DNA from 2 places in the Listeria rocourtiae subsp. hofi genome. Region 1 is predicted to be linked to the other one. Evidence: predicted binding sites of a transcription regulator. Region 1 holds the regulator's gene; the other holds the start of a gene.

What was found. The regulator NrdR, encoded in region 1, represses ribonucleotide reductase genes. The targets are predictions, from matches to a motif close to AACACNATATATNGTGTT.
Region 2: the regulator NrdR is predicted to act here: its motif matches at 1,913-1,930, upstream of nrdD (anaerobic ribonucleoside-triphosphate reductase).

Annotation. Positions count from the first base shown of each region.
Region 1 covers NZ_CAUYTL010000002.1:65,442-68,871, reverse strand. Annotated here, with positions in the region: gene dnaI (primosomal protein DnaI) at 1-597, opposite strand, end outside; gene R8925_RS01695 (replication initiation and membrane attachment family protein) at 607-1,986, opposite strand; gene nrdR (transcriptional regulator NrdR) at 2,002-2,466, opposite strand; gene coaE (dephospho-CoA kinase) at 2,531-3,127, opposite strand; gene mutM (DNA-formamidopyrimidine glycosylase) at 3,137-3,430, opposite strand, start outside.
Region 2 covers NZ_CAUYTL010000024.1:9,993-13,422, forward strand. Annotated here, with positions in the region: gene R8925_RS10680 (hypothetical protein) at 1-489, shown strand, start outside; gene R8925_RS10685 (SDR family NAD(P)-dependent oxidoreductase) at 486-1,445, shown strand; gene R8925_RS10690 (helix-turn-helix domain-containing protein) at 1,455-1,682, shown strand; gene nrdD (anaerobic ribonucleoside-triphosphate reductase) at 1,949-3,430, shown strand, end outside.

The DNA.
Region 1 (3,430 bases):
CATAAATTCAGGCAAATATACTAGCGTCGAGGTAACCCCAAATTCTGCAAGATTTTTGGCAATCGCTCCTAGTAAATAGGATTTCCCAGTTCCAAATTCGCCATGAATATATAGTCCTTTTAACATTTTTACTGATTTTGAATCTTTATAGGCACTCAAAAATTCTTCAGCAGCAATAAAAGCTGCATTCCTCGAAGCATTGTCTAGATCGAAATCATTTAAATTAGCTTCTAATATCTGCTTTGGCATATATAGCGAACGAATCCTTTTTTCAAAGGCCTTTTTACGATCTGCCTGCTTTTTTTCTTCTGTAGCATAATAAACTACACTTATATAGCTACCTTCTAAACTAAGTTTTGGGGCATATCCTGGCATTAATGTCTCTTCTTTGTTTTGATTTTTTTTGTGTTCTAGCATAAATTCATATAATTTAGAGAGGTTTTGATTAACGGTTTGTTCGTTCAATAATTCTTTATTCTCATTCAGAAAAGATATGATTGGAGGATATGAAAGAACTTTTTGTTTTAACATCTCATATTCTTTTTCAAAATCGCGCCCTTTAAAAAGCTGACCTAATGTTTGCTCAATTTTATCCATTATTCTCACCTACTTCTTGTTTAATCGCTTTTTAGCCTCTGCTACTTTGCGCTCAAGTTCTTCTTGTTCTTGATTACTTAATGGCTTTTCACTATAGTCCCCATCTTTCTTATCGAACCAATCTGGCAAATTTTCTTTTTTCACAACTTTGCTCCTGTTATTTCCAGATGCTTTTTTAACCTCTCTTTTATCTTTTAGTTTCTGATATTTTTCATGTTCATACCTCGCAAGGTTCATCGCTTCCAGCGCAGTCTGAATATTTTTCCTCTTCCAGTGTGCTGCAATTGTTAGCATATAGTTCTTAGCAATTTTTCCTTCTGATTGTAATAAAACATACTCAATCAAAACATTCATTACTGACGAAGACAAATCCTGAGTCGTCATCACCTCATCAATAACTTTAAGATCAGTTTCCGCAGGCACAGCACCATTACTAATGTTAATTAAAAGTTGGTATGGTGTTAATCCCTCTAAATATTTCGCGTGTTCCTCGATAGATGCACCTTTGCCATACTCCAGGTCCTGTTTGGGAACAAGTTTTGTTTCCGTTTTCGCCCTCAGTTCCGGCAATCGATTATTCTGTAATTGGTAACCATCTCGCACAATTTTTCGTAAATAATCCAAATCTAGCGAACCATCCGCTTGCACCGAGCGATATAAATAATGTACCATATCAAGCTCTTCTACAGCATAAATCGCGTGTAATTTCAGAATACAGGCACGCACTTCTTCTGTAACTGCATTTCGCGATAACATGGTTGGCGATAAACTTTGCAACATCACCGCAAAATCAAACCCCTTATCATCCAGTGTCACACCTCGAGATGTCGCCCGCCCCATCGGTTCGCCATTTTCAACTGTACTAATTGGCAATTCACTCCCGCTAAACGTCTCAAATACGTCTTGAAACGAGCGCGTCACTTCATCAAAACCGTTCTCTAGCATTGGCTCATCAGAAAAAAAGCGGCGCAATCGCTGGTACTGTGCGTTGCCGATTTTACTATATAAATAAATATTTAGAAGTCCGTCGGAAAAAAATTGTTCTGGAGAAAGTGGTGCTGCCATTTCATATATGTAATGCCGGGATTCACCTGTCGTTCGTACGAAACTACGCAGCAAACCGAGTCCTTCGAGCTTCAATCGCGCTTGGAAAAGACTAGATAAACCAATGCCAAGTAAATTTAATAGTTGCGTATGGCTATGATTCTCCGACCAAAGGCGATTTTCTTCTACCTCTGTGACAAGCGTGTCGTAGAGAGCCAAACATTCCGCGCCCATTAATGGCTGATATAAAAAAGTCATAATCTTGCGGTCCTTTTCTGATAACACGCCATTCGCTTTCACTTCGTAGCTATCGACCGGCTGTAACTCCATCCAAAATTCTGCCACTCTACTTCACCTTTCTTACTCCTGTTTTGTCTTATTCATTAAATCTTTGAGCTCTTCTACAAAAACGCTGATATCTTTGAATTGGCGATATACGGAGGCAAAACGCACGTAAGCAACCTCATCTAAGACAGCTAATTTATCCATTAATTTTTCACCAATCAAATGGGAGGATACTTCACTTTCACCGATGCTACGAAGTTCACGCTCAACCGCATTTACCACATCTTCTAACTGTTCCACGGAAACTGGTCGTTTTTCACAAGCTCGAATGAGTCCGCGCAATATTTTCTCTCTAGCAAATTCTTCACGCACGCCATCTTTTTTGACGACAATTAGTGGACTTTCCTCGACTTTTTCGAATGTTGTGAAGCGAAAACCACACGATTCACATTCTCTGCGACGCCGAATGGAATTTCCATCATCCGCAGGTCTTGAATCCACAACGCGCGAGCTATTACCTTTACAAGATGGACATTTCATTGTCATCCACTCCTATTTTATGTTATTACTTTTTACCAGTATACCATGACTGACGCCTATGCTTCTACTTTAAAAAGGTCTGGATTAATTCGTTTACTTGTTGTTTCGTCTCGTCTAACGTATGCGAATTATCGATCACGATATCCGCGTAGCTAATTTTATCCATTAACGGCATTTGACTCGCAATTCTGGCTTTGGCTTCATTTTTTGAAAAATTGTTTCGTTCCATCAATCGTTCCAATTGCGTTTTTGCATCCACATAAACTACGATGATTGTGTCTACCATTTCTTGCAACTTGCTTTCTATCAAAAGTGGGATATCGAAAACGATTACCGCATGACCACTCGCTATCAACCGGTCACGCTCGCTCAACATCCATTGCCTCACAAGCGGGTGTACAACAGCATTCAGAGCCTCACGCTTTTCAGAATCATGAAAAATAATTCCTCCCAATTTCTGCCGATTGAGTTCCCCGTCCTCTTGAAAAATTTCTACACCAAAAATAGCTCGGAGTTGGCGCGCTCCTTCTGTACCTTTTTCAACAACTTTTCTTGCCGCAATATCTGCATCGACGATCGGAAAACCAGCCTCGTGAAACATCCTACTAACTGTACTTTTTCCGCTCGCGATTCCACCTGTTAAACCGATAATATAAGCCATTTTCGCCACCTACTTCTGGCATTTCGGGCAAAAGTGCGTACCCCTGCCGTTCAGTTTGATTTTCACAATCGGCGTGCCACACACAGGGCATGGATTTCCTTTTTCTCCATATACTTGAAGTTTATCTTGGTAACCGCCAATCTTTCCTTGTGAGTTCACATATGTGCGGATAGTGGAGCCGCCGAGTGCAACTGCTTCTGCCATGATTGTTTTTGTACTTTCATAAAGCCTTGTGATTTCTGCTGGTTTAAGCGTATTTGCTGGGCGTTCCGGAAGCACTTTTGCCTGAAAACAAATTTCGTC
Region 2 (3,430 bases), on a different contig from region 1:
CAATTCCTAGGAACAGACGGGGAAGCGCGTGGTGTTTTGCTAGATACAAGTTTAACGATTGCCAGCGAGCACGCTCCATTTGGCGCAGGGCTTGGTATGTTCGGTTCCAACGCATCCCGCCTAAACTATTCACCGCTTTACGAACAATATGGCATTTCCCGCGTATGGGGACTTACACAAGAAAATCCAAACTTTGTTACCGACTCCTACTGGGCGATGATTATTGGCGAACTCGGCTATCTAGGCATGTTTTTCATCATCGTTATCATCGGTTATATACTCTGGTTATTGTATAAAGAAATTGTCGGTAGCACGTACCAAATCAAATTCCTCATTTTCCTACCAATCGTCTACGCACTAATGACAAGCCCAATCGATACTGTTTTAGTATCTAATACAAGTATCTTCCTTGTACTCGCAACAATCTACATGGTCGCATTAAACAACGAATACCGCAGTCAAAATAAAAATCAGGAGGCAAAACAATGAAAAAAACAATTTTAGTTACAGGTGGCGCAGGTTTTATCGGATCACATCTTTGTGAAATGTATATTGCAGAAGGTTATAACGTTGTCTGTGTCGATAACTTAGTATCAGGTAATTTAAACAACTTATCTGAGATTATCAAGCACCCAGCATTCACATTTGTTCAAGGTGATATTCGCGATCGCGAGCTGATGATGCAAATTTTCCAAGCATATAAGCCAAACGAAATCAATCACCACGCAGCCCAAAAATCCGTTGCATATTCTGTTGAAAACCCAAGCTACGATTTAGACATCAACCTTGTTGGCCTGATGACAATTCTAGACTGTGTGAAAGCCCATCCGATCGAGAATTTTATTTACGTATCATCAGGTGGCGCGCTTAGTAAGAAAATCGAAGGCGACGAGAAATCTTCTGAAACAGATACGCCTCAACTAATTTCCCCGTATGCATTAACAAAGTTTACAGGTGAAAAATATATCGAAATGTACGCCGCACAATATGGCTATGACTTCACCGTTGTGCGTTACGCTAATATCTACGGTCCAAGACAAGTTCCAGACGGCGAATGTGGTGTTATTCCGATTTTTCTAAACAACATTCTAGCAGAAAAACCATCTGTATTGATGACTTACCCGGACATGCCAAATGGCTGTACACGTGATTACGTTTATGTAGGCGATGTTGTTGAAATTAATAAACTAGCCAGCCAAAAACCAGCGAATACGGTTGTAAATGTCGGCACCGGAGAAGAAATCGCGATTTTAGATATTTATAAAGAAATTCTTACCGTTTTTGAAAAAGATGTGGCGATTTTTATTGAAGCACCGCGAGCTGGTGATGTGAGACGTTCTGTTTTGGATGCACAGCGCGCCGAAGATTTGCTTGGTTGGAAGAGTGAAGTCGCGTTGCATGAAGGCTTGACGAAACTTCGAGCGCATTTAGAAGTGAGGAAATAGGAGGGCATCATGGAAAATAAGGAATTAATAGAGATGCTAGATGAATATTTCTTGTCAACCAAAGAAGCGATTGAATACCTTGATATATCCCGACAATGCTTCTTTTCCCTAGTGTCCCGGGGAAAAATAAGCAAAATAAAAAAAGGTTCCGTTGTGCTTTATTACCGGCACGAGATTGAGAACCGAAAGATAGACGCAGAATGGTTACGGAAGAAGTATAATTATATAGCTGAATAGAGAAGATGGAACCTCGGAATCTGTCTGTTGGATTTGGAGGTTTTTTTGAATAAATAAGCCATTAGCCTCTTCACTATGTAATCATTATTATCTGGTGAAATACGATTGTTGATTTAATCACATTCTCTCTTGGCAAGCCTTTTTTGAAAGTTCGTTCGAATAGCCTATTTTCTGATTTGCATCGATTTCTGTTAGAAAAAAACATTATATTGTGCCATAATGTAAATGTAGATACAATATATAGTGGTTGAAGGGAAGCGAAGATAATGTACGTGGAAAAGGAAGCAGAGCAGTTGGTTATTAAAAGGGATGGACGAAAGGTTGGTTTTGACCTAATTAAGATTCGCAATGCAGTGCAGGCTTCTATGATGAGTTGTGGCGTGGATGATCCGGCTTATTTGGAATCTATTTTGGTTGATATTGTGAAAATTTTACCAAGTGATATGGAGATGACAATTGATGAGATTCAGCATGTGGTCGAGAATCAGCTGATGAAATCTACATACCCAGATGTGGCGCGAGCTTATATTGAATATCGTCATGATCGGGATTCCAAGCGGGCGAGTATGACGGATTTGACGGCGAGCGTGCAGAAGTTGCTGGATCGGGATAAAACAGTTGTAAACGAGAATGCGAATAAGGATGCAACGGTTTTTAATACGCAGCGGGACTTGACGGCTGGTGCGGTTGCGAAGAGTTATGCGTTGAAATATATGTTGCCTAAGCATGTGGCGAACGCTCATTTGAAGGGAGATATTCATTTTCATGATTTGGATTACAGCCCGTATCACGCGATGACAAATTGTTGTTTGATTGATATTGCAGGGATGCTCGCAAATGGTTTTACGATTGGGAATGCGAATGTGGAAAGTCCGAAATCGATTCAGACGGCGACCGCACAGATTGCGCAAATTATCGCGAATGTGGCGAGTTCACAGTACGGTGGTTGCTCGGTGGACCGGATTGATGAAGTTTTGGCAACGTATGCGAAACAAAATTATGCGAAGCACATGCGCGAGGCGGAAAAATGGGTTTTGGCGGAGCGCAGGGAGGAATTTGCGCAAGAACGGACGCGAAAAGATATTTATGACGCAATGCAGAGTTTAGAGTATGAGATCAATACGCTGTACACGAGTAACGGCCAGACTCCGTTTGTGACGCTTGGCTTTGGTCTTGGGCAGGACTGGTTTGCGCGTGAGATACAAATAGCAATTTTGAAGGTTCGACTTGGTGGGATTGGTAAAGATAAGCAGACGGCGATTTTTCCGAAGCTGGTTTTCTCGATAAAGCGGGGGACGAATTTGGATATCGCAGACGCGAACTATGATATTAAGCAGTTGGCACTTGAATGCTCGGCGAAAAGGATGTACCCAGATGTGCTGAATTATGATTCGCTCGTGCGCTTGGTTGGGGATTTTAAGGTGCCGATGGGTTGCCGTTCTTTCTTACCAGCGTGGCAAAATGCGGATGGGGAGTTTGTGAATGCCGGGCGTAATAACTTGGGAGTTGTGACGCTCAATGTGCCGAGAATAGCAATCCAAAGTGATGGCGATAAAAAGCGATTCTGGGAAATTTTCACGGAGCGGATGCAGACGGTGAAAGATGCGTTACTTTTCAGGCTGGAGCGGGTTCGTGAGGCGAAACCGGAGAATGCGCCGATTTTGTATAAGTATGGGGCGTTTGGCAAGCGCCTTGCTGATGGGCAGGACGTGAATCAACTTTTTGATAAGGAGCGGTCGACAATTTCG